DNA from 2 places in the Sporosarcina sp. USHLN248 genome. Region 1 is predicted to be linked to the other one. Evidence: riboswitches for the same ligand, from Rfam matches in the RefSeq annotation. Region 1 holds a riboswitch; the other holds the start of a gene.

Region 1 (8,995 bases):
ATCAACACCTCCAATGAATCTACTGCTTTTATATTATGTAGTAAAAATTTTCGTGTACTGGACATTCTCCCAATTTTCGTCCTCATTCGATTTCTTTTTCGCACCGCTTTAGTATGTTTGTCCTCTATGAAACACCATTTCATACATAAGATGTTGTATGTTCAATTGAAATGAGGTGACAACACGATGTCAATCCAACGTTACCACGACTTATGTACACGGCATGTCGGAAGAGCAGTAGTTATTGGGACCCACGATGGAAGGGTGCATAGGGGGATCATTCAAGGTGTTAGAAATAATAAGGTCTATTTGCAACCAATAGGTCGTCGGAGGGACTTGGGCGGTTTTGGATATGGATTTGGATTTGGCCGAGGTGCTGCCTTCGCCATTGGCATTGCATTAGGATCCATTGCAACATTTGCCTTGCTGCCATTTTGGTGGTAATCAAAACGGTTATTAGCGTAATGAGTGGATAGCAAGGTGGTAGTTACATGAAGCATTTCAATGAATGAAAATAGAACCTGCGAGCAATTTCGCAGGTTCTATTTTATGTTAGCGAATGAATCTATATCAAATCTTTACTTCAGCATGCAGGGATAATGTGCTTTGCAGTGAGTGCAGCTGTTCATCGTTCAACGGAATCATCGGCAAACGGACACCACCGACGGGAATTCCTTTCAGATTTAATGCCGTTTTTACAGCGGAAGGATTCGGAACAGCAAAAAGGGCTTTCATAATCGGAAGCAGTTTACGGTGATCGTTGGCGGCAGCTCGAGCATTGCCTCTCTTGAATTTCCCGATCATCGTTTGCATTTCGTTTCCAATAATATGGGCTGCGACTGAAACGACCCCTGTTCCACCGATGGACAATATCGGGAGGGTCAGACCGTCGTCTCCGCTATATAAGGAAAAACCTTCTGGCGTTTGTTCAATGATTTCCGCCATAGCATCCAAATCGCCGCTTGCTTCTTTGATTGCAACGATATTTGGTATTTCAGAAAGGCGGACGATTGTTTCAACGGACATGTTTACGACGCTACGCCCAGGGATATTGTACAGCATAATCGGTAAGGAAGTGGCTGATGCAATCGTTTTAAAATGTGCGTACATGCCTACCTGGCTTGGCTTGTTATAATATGGCACAACAAGCATGATGCCATCAACACCAACATCCTCAGCAAGCATTGTGAGCTCAACCGATTCACGTGTGTTATTCGAACCTGTTCCCGCAATGACCGGAACTCTACCGTTCACCACTTCAACTGTAAACCTGAACAATTTGACTTTTTCTTCGTTTGACAACGTAGGGGATTCTCCTGTCGTCCCTGCTACAACCAATCCATCAGATCCATTGGAAATTAGATGATTAATCAAGTTTCGTGTTGCTGCAAAATCAATTTCACCATTTTCATCAAATGGAGTTACCATTGCTGTTACGATTTGTCCGAAATTCATTGTTTCTCCACATCCTGTCTTTTATTTTGGAAAATAAAATAGAGGGAGAAGGGCAATTGCAAAAAAGAAAACAAAAAGCAACAACGAGGGATCGTTGTTGCTTGAAATAATAAAATAAATTATTTCTTTGCATAAGATAGCCCTCCATATAGTTTCCTATATGACAATCCTGGACTTATTCAACCCAGAACCAGCTTCGAGATAAATGAGAATCTCTCCACTTCGGCAAATTCCCCTTTCCACAATCTTCATAGGATCTCATTATCCTCTGATTGTGTACTGATGGTCTTTGCGCCTCTATCCTTACTTCAATACTTGCGAAATAAGTTAATATATTAAATTATATAAGACTTTACATGTAATCCGATACAATTGCAAGTAAAACGTGAAAATAAAGTGAATTGCCTTGTCCTTGAAACGGCTTTATGGGGTTGTGTCAACGCAAGAGAAAATATTGGTTGGGGCAATTCATGATGATGAGTTTTTGTAAGCTAAGGAATTTAAAATAGTCTATTAGAATTCATTTTGTAAATCAGTTGATTAGTTCGGTTACTAATTTGCATTTTGTACTATTAGGAAAGGATTTGTCTAAAAGAATTTCTTATGGTAAAAGTAATATAAGTTTATGCCGGAAACGGGGAGGAAATGAACGTATGGCAACTGTTAAAAAAGAGCTATCTATGGAGCAACGTGAAGAATTGCTTGAAACATTGAAAGCCCGCTTTGAGAAGAACATGCACCGTCACGAAGGGCTTGAATGGGAAAAAGTTCAAGCGAAGTTGGACGAGCAAGATGAGAAACTATGGTCTCTCAATGAAATGGAAACGACGGGTGGAGAACCGGACGTTGTTGGATATGACGAACAAAAGGACGAATTTATTTTCTATGATTGCTCTCCTGAAACTCCTAAAGGACGCAGAAGCGTTTGCTACGATCGCGAAGCATTGGAATCAAGGAAAAATCATAAGCCAGAAAACAGTGTAATCGATATGGCAACGGCTATGGGGATCGAATTATTGACGGAAGAACAATATCGTGCATTACAGCAACTTGAAAATGTCGACTTGAAAACATCGAGCTGGGTGCAAACACCTCCTGCTATTAGAGAGCTTGGCGGGGCCATTTTTTGTGATTACCGCTACGGGCAAGTCTTCGTCTATCACAACGGCGCTTCATCTTACTATTCATCCAGAGGATTTCGCGGCTCGTTAAGAGTATAGGAACTATACAGCTGTATAGTAGATGAGAAATTAGGGTTTTCCTTTATTTAATGCTTTATAAATATTGAAACAATCCTTCTCCCAACCAAGGGAAATGGATTGTTTTTACTTGTTTCCAATGCTTTGTTGTATGGACGTAAGTTGACCCTCTTTTATGCTCTCTCTATAATTGCATATAAGTAGTTATAATAGATCTATTTCGTTATAACAAATGAGAGGGGTGGAGAAAACATGAAAAAAATCGCCTATCTCTTTCTCCTATTATGCATAATATTCATTCCGTATGGTTGTACAAGCAGCAACGAAGCAAAAGAGAGTGGATTAATAGCCAAACAATCGGCAACAAAATCCACTGTAGATGAAAATAATGTAGAGCTGATGATTTCTGCAGCGGCTAGTTTGACTGATACATTGAACGATTTAAAAGCAGGTTTTGAAAGTGAAAATGCGCATATTACGTTAACGTTCAACTTTGGCAGCTCCGGAAAATTAGTGCAGCAAATTGAAAACGGAGCCCCATCAGATATTTTCTTATCCGCAAGTAAAAAAGATATGGATACTTTACAAGACAAAAAGCTAATTGTAGATGAGACGCGTGTTGATTTTGCAGAAAATCAATTGGTGCTTATTGCGAATAAGGATACAGATACATCGGTAGCTTCATTTGAAGAGATTGACCCATCCGCGATTGGGCATTTTGCAATTGGAGAGCCTGAAAGCGTGCCGGTAGGCCGCTATACAAAAGAAGTATTAGAGCATTTGGATTTGTGGGATCCTCTTCAAACCAAGCTTGTGTTAGGATCGGATGTACGCCAAGTGTTAACCCATGTCGAGATGGGGAATGTCGATTTAGGCATCGTCTATTCGAGTGATGCAAAAATTTCAGATGATGTAAAAGTACTTGCGACGGCGAAACCTGAATGGCATGAGGCAATTGTGTATCCTATAGCAGTTGTGTCTGAATCGAAACACTTAGAAGAGGCGAAAGCCTTTATAGCGTACTTGACGAGCGATAAAGGGAAAGAAATATTAAAGAAATATGGCTTTAAGTAAGAAATACGGATCCGTGGATTGATAGGAGGATACGCGTGAACACAACCGACTACACACCTTTATTATTATCATTGAAAGTAGCGGGTATCTCGACTGTCATTGTTTTTCTTGCAGGGGTTTACTTTGCATATGTATTTGCCAAAAAGCGGTTTTTCGGGAAAAGCATTATTGAATCTTTATTTTTGCTTCCGCTTGTGCTTCCTCCGACAGTTGTTGGTTTCGGATTGCTTATTCTTTTCGGAAAAAAAGGGTGGATCGGCAGTTTTTTATTGGAATGGTTTGATTTGCAAATCGTTTTCACATGGATTGGTGCGGTAATCGCATCTGTTGTAGTTTCGTTTCCGTTAATGTATCAAAGCGCAAGCGCTGCCTTTGAAAATTTGGATAGCCGATTGGAAAATGCTGCGAGAACGATGGGATCCTCTGAGTGGCGGGTGTTTTGGACGGTTTCGTTTCCGCTTGCCTGGCCAGGACTTCTTGCAGGGTTGGTTCTTTCCTTCGCAAGAGGTCTCGGTGAGTTCGGAGCAACGCTAATGTTGGCGGGGTATATTCCTGGGAAGACGGATACGATACCGATGGCGATCTATTTTGCGGTCGAATCAGGTCAAATGGAGAAAGCTACGTTTTGGGTAGTCATTATTGTAGCACTTGGATTCAGCACAATTATGTGGCTGAATTGGTGGAGCCGAAGAAGCTTGCAACGTTTTAAAAACGAACACGTATAAGAAGGTGAGCAAATGTTAAACGTTCAGCTGAAGAAGAGGTTATCCCATTTTTTATTGGACGTTTCCTTCCAAGTGGAAAATGAAATATTTGTCCTTGTAGGGCCTTCGGGTTCGGGAAAAACAACGATTTTAAATGCCGTTGCAGGATTAACACAGATCGATGACGGCTCCATAACGTTAAATGGGCAGACGTATTGGAGTACTGGAAAAAAGCCTCTACCTCCGCAAAGACGAAATGTAGGATATTTATTTCAGGATTATGCTTTATTTCCACATATGACGGTTGAAAAGAACATCGGTTACGGCGTGAAGAAATCCGATCAAAAGGCTGCAGGATTAATTCAAGAAATGATTCAGGTGTTGGGAATTGAACATTTGAAGCAGAAATATCCCCATCAAATTTCGGGGGGAGAAAAGCAGCGGGTTGCATTAGCGCGAGCGCTCGCAACAGAACCGTCTGTTTTGTTATTGGATGAACCATTATCCGCCCTTGATCGGGAAACCCGGCTGGAATGCCAAAACGAGCTATTAAGAATTCATGCACTATGGAAAATCCCATTCATTATCGTTACGCATGATATGACGGAAGCTGAAAAGCTAGCGGATCGTATTTTGTATTTAGATAAAGGTGTCGTCCATAAAACGGTCGATAACTCGATGAATAAATGTGCAACTCAGTTTTAAAAAACCGCCACAATGGAAGCGTTTTTTTCTATGAAAATAAGATCGTTTTAGCGGCGATATATGATTATATATGTGTTTTCTGTGCATCGTTTTCATTGGAATTATTGAGTTTTGTAAATGATTTGCCCAGACTTGGATAAATCATAACCGCCTTACGCATTCATTTCCTTTTTGAGTGAATCGGATTGCAATTCTCCTTTTGATCCAATCATAAACGGTTTAGTTTGGATACCTTTAATCGTTGGGCAATTTCTTCAGTAGTAAAGGAAATTTCATCGTTCGTGTTTATTTTGCCTACCCTATTAAGCTGTTATCGTCTCTTGCCAAATCTAGTGTACCAAACGTTCAAGCTGCACGTTGCATCAGGCCAAGAGTGCTTAATCGACTCTATTTGCTTAATATGGATGATTTTTTATTGCATCATATTCTAATATACACTACAATTCGTAGTGTGGGGTGATACATATTGAGAGTTCGAAGTTTTAAACTGGATGAGAGCGGATTGACACGTTTTTTTGGACCGCTTGAAGCGAAAGTGATGGACATATTATGGGCGTCTTCCGGCGAGCTGACGATTAGAGAGGTGCAGCAAGTTCTTGAGCAGGAGAAATTAACGAATTTCAATACGGTGATGACAGTTATGAATCGGTTAGTTGAAAAGGGCGTTCTTCAAAAAAGGACAGAGGGCCGATCGTCTTTATTTAGACCAGTACAATCGAGAGTTGAGTTTCTGAATAAGCAGTCGAAGGAAATGACAAATGAGCTGATGGATGAATTCGGAAATGTTGTCGTTAGTCATATGTTGGACGCGCTTGAAGAGGCTGATGATGATCTCGTTGCAAAATTAGAGCATAAAATTCAACAATTGAAAAAAGGATTGTAACGTATGTCGAAACGTCACTCATCTTTTATTTTTGTCATGTCACTTGCTATAACAAGTATCATTTTGCTGCAAATGGGACTCTATGCAACGTCCATGGTTGCAGGTTGCGATATGAAATTCAACTTGATTTCCGTTTGTCATAGCTGGTTGAAAACAATTGGTCTATCTTCGATGAAATATATACTCGACGGCCTTGTTTTCTTTACATTGTCATTTTCACTTTGGAAAATTGGTGCACAATGGTTTCAAATGTCGAAGATGAAAAGGCGTTTACAGCAATATAAAGAGAGTAAGCTGTCAAAGGAATTCAATGAGCAATATGGCAACGAGAAAGACGAGATCGTTGTTCTTTCACATCCCGTTCCAATGGCATTTACGGTCGGTTTTATCCAGCCGAAAATAATAATCACAACAGGCTTGATTCATTTCTTGGATCGTGAAGAGTTGAATGCCGTAATGGCTCATGAAATGTACCATAAAGAAAATCGTGATCCGCTAAAAGTCTTTATACTATCTTTAAGCTCTTCGATAATGTGGTATCTTCCTATCCAAAAATGGTTTCATGAACATTATAAAGTAATAACTGAAGTATTGGCGGACGAGTTTGCGATTCGGCAACAAGGAACGTCTGTCAACTTGGGTAGTGCTCTGTTGAAGATGTTAAAATTAGGGCAGCATGAAAAAATGCCGTTTACGTATGTATCCTTTTCAGCTACGTCAGTAAATTATCGAATTGCATACATTTTAAACCCAGTCAATGGCGGAGAATCGAAATTCCCTAAACTATCGTATAAAAATTTAACGATATCCATTCTTATTTTTTGTTTCATTTGTAGTCTATTTATTTACGCACTTGCGTAAATTTTTTACATCATTACACTACACTTTGTAGTTTGAAGTTAGGAGAGGTTATTTTGTCAAAGAAATTATTTTGGTTTATTGGCATAATCGCTGTTTGTATCATCGGTATGATCGTGTTAGTAGATACTGAAAAAGAATCGGCCGTCATGGACTATGAGGGGCAACCGTTTTTAGGAGAGGCTTCTGCACCTGTCGAGATTGTTGAATTTGGAGATTATAAATGCCCTCACTGCAAAGAGTTTAATGATAATCTTCTTCCGATGATTCAGGAAGAATTGATAACTAGCGGAAAAGCGAAATTTTATTTTATGAACTATGCGTTTATGGGCCCGGATTCAACATCGGCAGCACAATTTGCTGAAACGGTTTACGAGCAGCTTGGCAATGAAGTATTTTGGGATTTCCACCATTTGCTGTTTGCAAACCAAACGACAAAATCGGGGGAGATGAACATTTTCACAGATGAATTGATGGAGACAGTGCTTTCTGAAGTAGCAAGTCCTGAAGAGACGGAGCAAGTAATGACCGCATATCGCGATGGAAAAGGGAAAGATGCTTTAAAGAAAGATATGAGTACTGCAAAGAGTTTAGGGATTTCTTCAACGCCATCCATCTATATTAACGGGAAGCTATTTGACGGAGGCACGATGAATGATTTCCTGGAAAGAGTGGAAGAGGCAAGTGGTGAATAAACCTCTTTTGTTTTCATGGATCACAGCCATTATTGCTGTTGCGGGAAGCTTGTTTTTTAGTGAACGAATGGGGTTTATCCCGTGTACTCTTTGCTGGTATCAGCGTATTTTAATGTACCCGCTTGCTGTTTTGTTAGGAATAGCTTTTTATCGGAATGATCGTGCTATTTATAAGTATGTGCTGCCATTGTCGATCATCGGCATGATTGTTTCAACTTATCATTATGCATTGCAAAAGCTGCCTACGCTACAGGAGTTCAGTGTTTGTACAAGTGGGGTTCCATGTTCAGGGCAATACATTAACTATTTGGGGTTTATCACAATTCCTTTTTTAGCGCTTATTGCATTTACAATGATTACCATTATGATGTTCATACTTAGGAAGCGAAAATCGCTTTAAAAGAAAAAGGTGACCTGTCTCTTTACGGATCACCTTTTTACTGTTCGAACTGAGATGCTATACTAAAAACGATTTTACTTCTTTACGAAAGGGTGGAGGGAAGGTCATGATTAAAGGACTTAATCACTTTTTATTTTCAGTCTCTAATTTAGAGAAATCGATTCGTTTTTATGAGGATGTTTTTGAAGCGAAATTGTTAGTGAAAGGCAGGACGACTGCTTATTTCGATCTGCATGGCATGTGGCTTGCCCTTAATGAAGAAAAGGACATTCCTCGCAATGAAATAAGCCAGTCCTATACACATATCGCTTTTTCGATTGATGAAGCGGAGTTTGATGAAGTATATGACAAACTTCAATCGTTAAACGTTGCAATTTTATCCGGTCGCCCAAGGGATGAAAAAGACAAAAAATCGATATACTTTACTGATTTGGACGGCCATAAATTTGAATTCCATACGGGGACTTTGCAAGATCGTTTAGAGTACTATCAAAAAGAAAAAACGCATATGGAGTTTTTTGAATAAATACAGTTCAATTCATTCCACGCTAGGTGTCTTTTTGGTTAACGCCATTAATAAAATCATGCCAATGATGCAGGCAGTGCCAATCCATTGCATAAATCCAAAAGGCTCATGTAACCAAAAGACTGTTGTCATTACCGCTGCTAAAGGCTCTAAGCTACTAAGCAGGCTCGTTTCTTTAGGTGAAAGACTTTGTAAGCTTTCTATATAGAAAAAGAACGCAAGCATCGTTCCGAAAATAATGACAAACCCTAAGTTTGCATAAGCGCCAATCGGTAATCTTGTAAAATCCATATGCCATGGCGGGTGGATAAAACTGAGTGCAAATCCTCCGATAATCATCGCCCATCCAACGATAACGAGAGAATCGTATTGGGATAGAAGAGGAACAGCATATAAAGTATAAAAAGCTAGTGCAACGGCAGAGAGAACTCCCCAAACGATAGCGGGTGCTGGAACAGAAAGCTCAGAGAGAGATCCATTCGTTAGTAAGAAAAAG
Region 2 (8,995 bases), on a different contig from region 1:
AATGCCCTCTTCAGTCTCTTTCGGTGTTGGAACGTAGATTTCTTTTGTTGAATCATTATGATTTGTCAAAGTCACATGTAGGAGTACTTCATCGTTAGGAGATACACTGTCTTGATTCAGTTGTACTTTCAACTCAATTCCTTCCTGCTCATTCGAGACAATAATCTCCTTTTTCATTGAACAAGCTGTTAATATGGTAATGGAAATTATTATGCTAAACATCGTAGCAAACCATTTATTCACCTTCATAGTAATCATCCTTTTACTGATTTTTTCCAATTCCCTTTTTTATACGGTTGAACAGATGATAAGTTTCAGACGGCAACCAAATGGTAGAAAAAGAAAACATGTGAAAGAATAAATATCCTCACATGTTTTCTATGTTATCGTTTTAGAAAATTTATCGATTACCCATTACTTTTCGATTTCATGACCGCATGCACGATGCTTGCCGCCAGTCCCCCCCATATGACGAGGATCCCGACGATCATCATTAAAATTGCTCCACCACTCATAAAGAATCCTCCTTATCGATTATCATAGTCCGTAGATTCAGCAGTTGTTTTATTCCATTTGAAGAACGTAAAGATGATCGCCGCTACGAGTGCAAAAATGGCTACAGACCATCCTCCCGCCATTATGAATTCTGCAGGATATCCTTCATACGTTCCGGTGTCTGTATCATGCAACTTCATAATATTAATGCGCAGCAACTCGATCATCATATACCCTAAGACGAGTGGAGTAATGACCGTTAAACAAATTTTCCATAACATTCCGACTCGCATATCGGAAATTTCATTTGCATGCGCTTCGAAAACACCCAATTTTCTGAATACCCAAGCGATCAAAATAACTTCAATCAGCCCGATTGCCGCTACACCAAACTGGTTGATGAAATAATCCGCAGCATCGAGGAAGTAGAGACCGCCGCGAGTTGCAAATAGCAATGAACAAATCGTTGCAAGGCCTGCTCCGATAATGACTGATTTTGTCCTTGAAATATTAAATTTATCTTGCAAGCCGGCTACATATGTTTCACAAATTGAAATGAGCGATGTAAGCCCAGCCAACACAAGAGAAAGGAAGAAGAGCGCACCAAATATTCCATTCATGCCTGGTATTTCATTAATGATTTGTGGGAATACAACAAAAGCAAGCCCGACTCCAGCTGAAGCAACCTCTGAAACTGCTACGTTTGCCTGTGAAGCCATAAATCCTAAAGCTGCAAAAATCCCAATACCTGCTAACAATTCAAATCCTGAGTTTGCAAAACCTGTGATGAATGCGTTGTTTGTAATATCCGATTTTTTAGGCAAGTAACTCGAATACGTAATCATAATGGCAAATGCGATCGATAGACTGAAGAAAATATGACCGTAAGCTGCAACCCAAACGGTAGGACTGGTCAATTTGCTCAAGTCCGGTTTAAAGAATGCCTCAAGCCCCAATACTGCCCCATCCAATGTAACCGCTCTTATGACAACTAAGAGGAATACAACAATCAATGTCGGGATAAATATTCTGTTCGCCAACTCGATTCCTCTTTTGACACCTGCTAACAGAATAACAAATGTGAGCGCCCATACTAATAACAGCGGCCACAGTACACCAGGGACGAAACCGCCAACTTCCCCAGGATTGTCGGCAATGTTCAGTACGCTTCCAAATAAGAATCCTTCGGTATCGCTCCCCCATGATAAATTAAACGAGTAAATCGTATACTTCATCGCCCAGGCGATTATAACTGCATAATAAGTAGAGATGACAAAAGATACAAAAATCCCCCACCAACCGATCCATTCCGCTTTTTTCCCCTTCATCCGGAAGAATGACAACGGTGCAGACCCACGATACTTATGACCAATCGTAAACTCCATGATCAAAATTGGTATTCCCGCTGTTAACAGAGCAAATAAGTACGGAATAAAAAATGCTCCGCCGCCATTTTCATACGCAACATACGGAAAACGCCAGATATTCCCCAAACCGACAGCAGACCCCACTGCTGCCATAATAAATCCGGCGCGTGTTCCCCATTGAGAACGTCCTTCCATTTTAGATCTCCCCTTTCTTTTTTCTGCATCTAACGTGTAAGTAAATTCAGATTATTGCAATCCTACAGTTAGTATAAATGTCCATCCTACTAATGTCAAAGTGTTTTTAGTATAGTAAGAATCTTTTTAACTACTTCTATTAGGTCTAAAGATTGTACAAACGCTGCCATTTTCGGGTAAAAAAACTGCCTCATAGTCGATTAGATCAACATATGAGACAGCTGTTTCTGTTTATTCTATGAAGGATTTCACCTTATACTCTGTTTTATTCTTTTTAGATACTATTATAGTAAATAATAATGCCATGATCACTACTACTACGACAAGCCCTACCCAAATGGAACCAGTTAACCCTAAAGTCAAATAACCAATGCAGGATATGATTGCCGCTATTAAAGCATAAGGCAACTGAGTCGCTACGTGATCCATATGATTGGAACCAGCGCCTGTAGAAGAGAGAATCGTCGTATCTGAAATAGGAGAACAGTGATCTCCGAATACCGCCCCTGCCAATACTGCTGAAAGTGCTGGTAGTAGAAGCTCTGGTTCTGCATTGATCATAATCGTTCCTGCTATCGGCAGCAAAATACCAAACGAACCCCAAGAAGTGCCAGTTGAGAATGCCATCAGGCCGGCTAAGATAAACATAATAAGCGGCAAGAAGTGGACAGGAATACTAGATTTTTCTACAACGCCTGAGAGGTAAAGACCTGTCTCAAGCACATCGATCAAATCAGTTAATCCCCACGCAAAAATCAAAATTAATACTGCTGGTAGCATTGCTTTTAAACCACTAACGATCGCTTTCCCAATTAATGAAAATGAAGCCGTCTCGTTCTGTTTCATTTGTGCGATATAAAGACTTCCTGCTAATACTGTACCGACAATCCCCCCCGTCACTAAGGACAATGGTACGTCCGTATTTTCAAAAATAGACCAAATGCTTGCAGACCCTCCTGCACGATAACCGGTCCACACCATCATGCCCAATGTAAAAATAACAAGCGCCACAATTGGAGCAATCAAATCTCGTACCCGGCCATAAGAATGAACAGGAAAATCCTCTTTCAATTGACCTGGAATATCCTTTTCAGGATCGAATAATTCACCTGTTTGCTCTGCACGATCTTCGTGCTTTTTCATTGCAAAGAAATCAATATTCGTCCATGCAAAGAAAAATACCATAGACAGAGTGGCGATCACGTAGAAATTCATGGGAGCCATCATTAAAAATGCAGACAATGGAGAATACGTAATGGCTGCACTCGTTCCAAAAATTAACGCTAACTGCCCGATCAAAAATGCGCCCCAGCTTGAAATAGGTGAAATTACGCAAATTGGGGCAGAGGTCGAATCGATGAAATAGGCCAATTTCGCACGCGATATGCGATGTTGATCCGTAATAGGTCTTGCAATCTGACCTACAGCCAATGAATTAAAATAATCGTCTACGAAAATTATAATGCCGATGAAAACCGTTAGTAGCTTTGCACCGCGCTTTGTCTTAATGCGGCGTATGGCCCATTCCGCAAATGCCCTGCTGCCGCCTGACAAGCTGACAAACGCTGTAAGTATCCCTAATAAAAGAATGAAAATCATTATGAAAATATTATACGTATTCAAAGCGCCTTCTGACCAGAATGATGCTGTCATTCCTGTCCAGATCGATTTCACAGTTTCCAATGGCGAAAAAGATGAAACTAATAATGCCGCTGCTACAATTCCGGATCCAAGTGATAACAAGACCCTTTTCGTTAGCAGCACCATGGCGATTGCGATTAATGGTGGTAATATTGATACCCATGTGCCTATCATATTCATTTCCTCCAACTTTATGAATTGAAGAACATAGAGGGGAAAAAATAAAACCGACACCTATTACACTTTATGTGTCATAGGTGTCGGCTTATTCTACGTTTCGTTTGTAAGATAATTGAGCTCTCTTTATCTAACGCACGATCTGTAGCTCATCACACATCTCAACAATGTGTGACAGTGCCATCCCTATTCGGAATGACCCCAGCTATGAAAGGCTTGGCAAGCCATTTCACACTTCGGCAAAACTTCCTTTCCCAAACGGTCATCGATGCCGTCTCTCGTTTGGTACTCTTAAGCATTGCAACCTCTACCTAATCGGTGTTCCTCTTTCTATTAAGACTAACAGGAAATCGAACTTTTTTCAAGGGCTTCCTTGTGTGCCTGTCAGTGGGAAGGGCACCTCTACTTGTGGAGGACTGACATCCCCTCTATTATAAATTTGAGGAATTGGGCTTTGGATTAATCCAATTGCCATTGGAATCCTTTTTTCCACAACACTTTTACGTGTCGCAAGCGGTACAATGATTTGTACGTTCACTTTTACAACAACATCCACCTTTACTAAAGCATTGTTAATGCCAAACTCTTCAATATCCGTTACAACTTCTGTCTGGACTTCCCCAATTACATGAAAACGAATTGGAATTTTCGGCCCTAAATTCCCCAATATAGGAAGATTCAACGCCTGCCCCATCGGAACGAAATAAACAATTCCTCCTTGGCTTTCCATAGCTTTTGGATCATACTCTATGTTTTCGCTAATAGGCAGCATTTCCAAATTGCCGCTTTCAGCTGATGCCAAATGAGCCTCCACAAGGCTTTGCAACTCTGACATCGACTTATTAATAATATCGGTATTAATCGTGTTGACAACCATTCCCGGTGAATCATTTGGAACAATTTCTATAATTTCATTTGCATTATAAAGCTCTGTCGACCTCGATTTATTTGCTTGAGAAATGACATGTGCCGCGATCCTTTCAGTTTGGACTTCCGCATATAGCAAGTATATTGGCGTCAATTTTGAATTAACATAGTAAAAAAAGAGAGCGATTGTTATTAAAAATGCAGGAATTAAAATCGGGAACCATTTACGTTTCGGTTTACGTCTTCCTCTATAATATTTTCGAGGGACTTGACCATGAAATTTCAAACTGATCCCTCCTGCTTCACATTATGCAGGAGGGGCCCCGTTCATACTATCTATTGCCATCTACAAAAGGATTTTTTACAGCGTACCGGCAAAGGTTTCTTTTCCATACCATCCAAGCACATCACGTATGAATTCCGGCATAATATAGTCTTTTTCTGCATCTTTTAAAGTTGGAAAGAAAAATCCGAAAGTAAACATATCTAAGGTTGCTAATGAAATATTCGTTTCAGGAAGAACTTCCTTCTGACCCGCGAACAACTGTCCTGATTCCGTCTCATGAAGGTTTGCAAATATAAGCGCGCCCATTAAAGTCCCTCTAAAGCCAAGCCCTTTAATTTCTGTTTTCGGCCATTCTTCATTCTTTGAGAGACGGATGATTTCCAAAAGCTCCGTTCCTTTTAGTTGAACGACACAAAGATTGATCGGATGGGGCAGCAATGCATGCAAATCTGCTTTTGTCACCCATCCTTGCTCCAAACCACCTAAAAAGAGTCCCCCATTAAAAAGAGCACAATCAGCATCTGTATAGGCGATTAATGATTTACCGAAGAACGATGACAGCGGGCTTTCTTTAAACAGATCATTCTTCAACGGAAATGGATTGTAAAACACCTTCTCATCCATCGATTGTTTGCCGTCTTCAATTAATCGATTGACCCTTTCAACGTCCGCCTCCTCACTCTCAAGTTCACTTGCCGGAATGATCGTTGCATGTTTATTTGCAATACGTCCCGAATCGATGTCGAACTGTACAACAACCTTTCCTACATACTGTCCAAATTTGCCCGTAGCAGCTAACAGTGTTGAGTCTACGCACTCTCCTTCCATTAACAGATGATGAGTGTGCGCTCCGAAAATAACATCGATTTCTTTGCATTCTGCCGCAAGCAATCGGTCTTCATGGATGCCTAAATGGGAAAGACAGACGATCATATCTACTTGCGGACGAATCGATTTTGCAATTTTCTGTAGGGCTTCACGCGGCTCCACAATCCTCCAATCAAGCTTCGCGTAAAATTCCTTATATTGCGCAGTAGCACCAATAACGCCTATCTTTAAACCGGTAACAGTCGTATAGATTTCATAGGGCTTCATCCATTTTGGAGTTGAATCATCGGTTTCAAATAAATTGCAAATAATAACATCAAAATTAGCACCTTCATATAACGTATTCAATGCTTTTTTCGACATCGTAATGCCTTCATTATTTCCGATTGTAATCGCGTCATAGCCAGCACTGTTCAGCAATGCAACATTCCCCTTGCCAGCTGTTCCGTCCGTGAAGGGGTGAGAACGGTCTACGTGATCGCCTATGTCAAAAACGAGGCAAGTTTCTTCACGTTCTTTATGCTCGGCTCGTTTTGATATTAGATATCTGCTAATTTGCGGCCAAGTATCAAAATGACTATGAATATCATTTGTATGGTAAAAATATATCGTTTCCATCTTTTTTTGCATATTCATCCCCAAATCCCTTCAAAAATAGACCGTATTCCGAATAACAAGAGCATGATCCGCAATAAGAGAACTAACGTATCTGAGTTCATTTTTTTATTCAGCATTGTACCGATAGTCCCCCCGATATACGCGCCAGGTATGACAGGCAAAGCGTAAAGCCAGTTTACATGACCTAACGAAATATGAGTGATCGAGTTGACGATTGCCGAGAGAAATACGATGAACATCGATGTTCCAACAGCCACGTGGGGTGGAAATAAAAACAGGAGGATCATCGCTGGAACAATCATCGTTCCGCCACCGATCCCGAACAATCCTGATGAAAATCCGATTGCAAATGAAAGGATGAGCGCAAACCAAACTGGATAGCCATAAATATAGGTCTTTCCATTGTGATCAATGAATTCCTGCTTCTTTCCATGATCGACAAACCAATTTATCGGCTTCATATATTTTCGAGCTAATAATAATATCGAAAGCAATATAAGCAATATTCCAAAATACAAATTGAAAGATGGCAAATCAAGCCCTTTATTCACAAATGCACCGATTAAAGTGCCCGGAATGGACCCCGCAAAAAAAATCCAGCCAGTACGATAATCGACCGTCTTCACTTTCATATGCGATAACGTTGAGGAGAGTCCATTGAAAATCATCATAATGACAGAAATACCGACGACAACTTGAGGAGTAATTCCCGGTATTAAGCCTAGGTCAATTCCAACTAATAGTGTTAGCGGCACTAAGATTGTTCCTCCGCCAAGCCCTACGATTGACCCCATAACACCTGATATTGCACCGATCAATGCCAATAAAAGATACGCCATTCTTATTCCTCCTCAAAAAAGTCAAGCTGCTTAGGTGCAAGTGACTGGAAGTTAATGCCCATCATTTTTTGAAAACGTTTGGCGTTCTCAGCTGCATGGCCACCAGAATTATTATTGAAAATGACAAATACATCTTTCGATTCGTTTTTTAATTGATGAACAACTTGACGAATTTCCATCAATTCACTGTCTGAGTAATTATACAAATACCTGACTCTGCGCCAAGCTTCATTATCTCCTGTTGTATTGCGCCAGCCATTCACATTCCTACCGTGCAAACGAATAAATACTTTATCATTGCGCGTTGTTTTAGCTATAAGTGGGACACTGCCCTCACCAGCTTGCGGCTCATCGCAAACAGTATGAATAAAATCCAAATCCTTCAGAAAGGAAAGTGTTTTTTCCTGCATAGGTGAATCGTACCATGATTGATGGCGAAACTCGATTGCTACATCGTACCCTTCCAGTTGTCTTCGAATGTATCTGATCTGCTCTACATTTTCCCGTTTGCAATCAAACCAAGGTGGGAACTGAACTAAAATCATAGATAGCTTTCCGGCTGCTCGCATCGGTTCGATAGAAAGCTTAAACAGCTGAAACATTTCTTCGGCAGTATCATACAGTAACTTTCCTCGCTGATGTCCTGTCATTCCTTGATAAGCTTTCACGATAAATTTAAAGTTATCAGGCGTTTCATCAATCCATTTTCGGATATTACGCTCAGGTTGAATAGCGTAAAAAGATGCGTCTAACTCAACGATTGGAAAGTGGGAGCTATAATCTATCAATTTTTCATTTTTCTTGGAGGTCGGTGAGTAAACGTCCGGATGGTCGCCCCAACCTGTCAATCCAATGTAAATCAAAGTATCCCTCTTTTCCGTTCATAGATGAATATTTTCATCATATCATATGTCCAAGAGGCGATTCCGCCATTTTGCATCTATCTCATACAGATATGGGATGCTAATTTGAGGGCGGAACTTGACCTTTCAGCGCGGGAGGATTCGCATTCTGTAGCAGAGCATCTTACTTTGAGAGCGAAAGATTCACATTGGACGTGGAGTTACCTTCTATATGAACTCGGGACAATTTACTTTGGGAACGGAGCACGGACTTGGGGGTTATATGTACAAACGAAAGAGGCAGCCATAAAATGGCTGCCTCAGACTGTAGACAAAGTATCTTTTTACTTTGTCTACAGTTCTTTTAAGGTTTGTAGTCATGAGATAGGTGTTTGCCCAGCTTGGCTTGAAAACGCTTGTCAGACAAGGCGCGAAGTCGAGCGAAGACCCGAATAGAACTTAGGTTCATGAGGGGACGAGCGAGACGAGCAACGCAGTATGCGAGCGTTTGTCAACAAGCTGAGGCAGCCATAAAATGGCTGCCTCACTAATAATCAAAGAGTGTTACATTTCTCCGCTTAATTTTACTAAAATTTTCGCTTGCGTTTTATCATTCGTCAAAGCCTCAAAGCCTTTGTCCACAATATCATCCAATTCAATTTGAGAAGTGATAACGCCTTGTGGTTTTAATTGGCCTGTACCGATCAAATCAACTGTTTGTTGGAATGTAGTTCGTGTATAGGCAATGGTCGAAGTTACTTTAACACCAGTATTCGTTAATTGCATCGGATTCCATTCAATTGGACGAGCGAAGATTGATACAATAACCATCGTACCCCG

Evidence for each region. A riboswitch is a leader RNA that binds a small molecule or an ion and turns the genes downstream of it on or off. The one in region 1 is predicted to bind lysine.
Region 2: another riboswitch for lysine. It lies ahead of WFH04_RS11780 (Na+/H+ antiporter NhaC family protein); the one in region 1 lies ahead of dapA (4-hydroxy-tetrahydrodipicolinate synthase).

Annotation. Positions count from the first base shown of each region.
Region 1 is NZ_JBBCZC010000051.1:285-9,279, forward strand. Features, by position in the region: gene WFH04_RS16030 (hypothetical protein) at 187-444, shown strand; gene dapA (4-hydroxy-tetrahydrodipicolinate synthase) at 571-1,455, opposite strand; lysine riboswitch at 1,585-1,763, opposite strand; gene WFH04_RS16040 (DUF4256 domain-containing protein) at 2,109-2,675, shown strand; gene modA (molybdate ABC transporter substrate-binding protein) at 2,907-3,728, shown strand; gene modB (molybdate ABC transporter permease subunit) at 3,764-4,453, shown strand; gene WFH04_RS16055 (ABC transporter ATP-binding protein) at 4,466-5,137, shown strand; gene WFH04_RS16060 (BlaI/MecI/CopY family transcriptional regulator) at 5,604-6,020, shown strand; gene WFH04_RS16065 (M56 family metallopeptidase) at 6,024-6,881, shown strand; gene WFH04_RS16070 (DsbA family protein) at 6,935-7,573, shown strand; gene WFH04_RS16075 (disulfide oxidoreductase) at 7,566-7,973, shown strand; gene fosM (FosM family fosfomycin resistance protein) at 8,080-8,499, shown strand; gene WFH04_RS16085 (DMT family transporter) at 8,512-8,995, opposite strand, start outside.
Region 2 is NZ_JBBCZC010000026.1:41,097-50,091, forward strand. Features, by position in the region: gene WFH04_RS11765 (hypothetical protein) at 1-249, opposite strand, end outside; gene WFH04_RS11770 (methionine/alanine import family NSS transporter small subunit) at 408-515, opposite strand; gene WFH04_RS11775 (sodium-dependent transporter) at 528-2,057, opposite strand; gene WFH04_RS11780 (Na+/H+ antiporter NhaC family protein) at 2,289-3,872, opposite strand; lysine riboswitch at 4,013-4,193, opposite strand; gene yunB (sporulation protein YunB) at 4,237-5,028, opposite strand; gene WFH04_RS11790 (bifunctional metallophosphatase/5'-nucleotidase) at 5,104-6,492, opposite strand; gene WFH04_RS11795 (sulfite exporter TauE/SafE family protein) at 6,489-7,313, opposite strand; gene WFH04_RS11800 (DUF72 domain-containing protein) at 7,316-8,176, opposite strand; gene WFH04_RS11805 (2,3-butanediol dehydrogenase) at 8,720-8,995, opposite strand, start outside.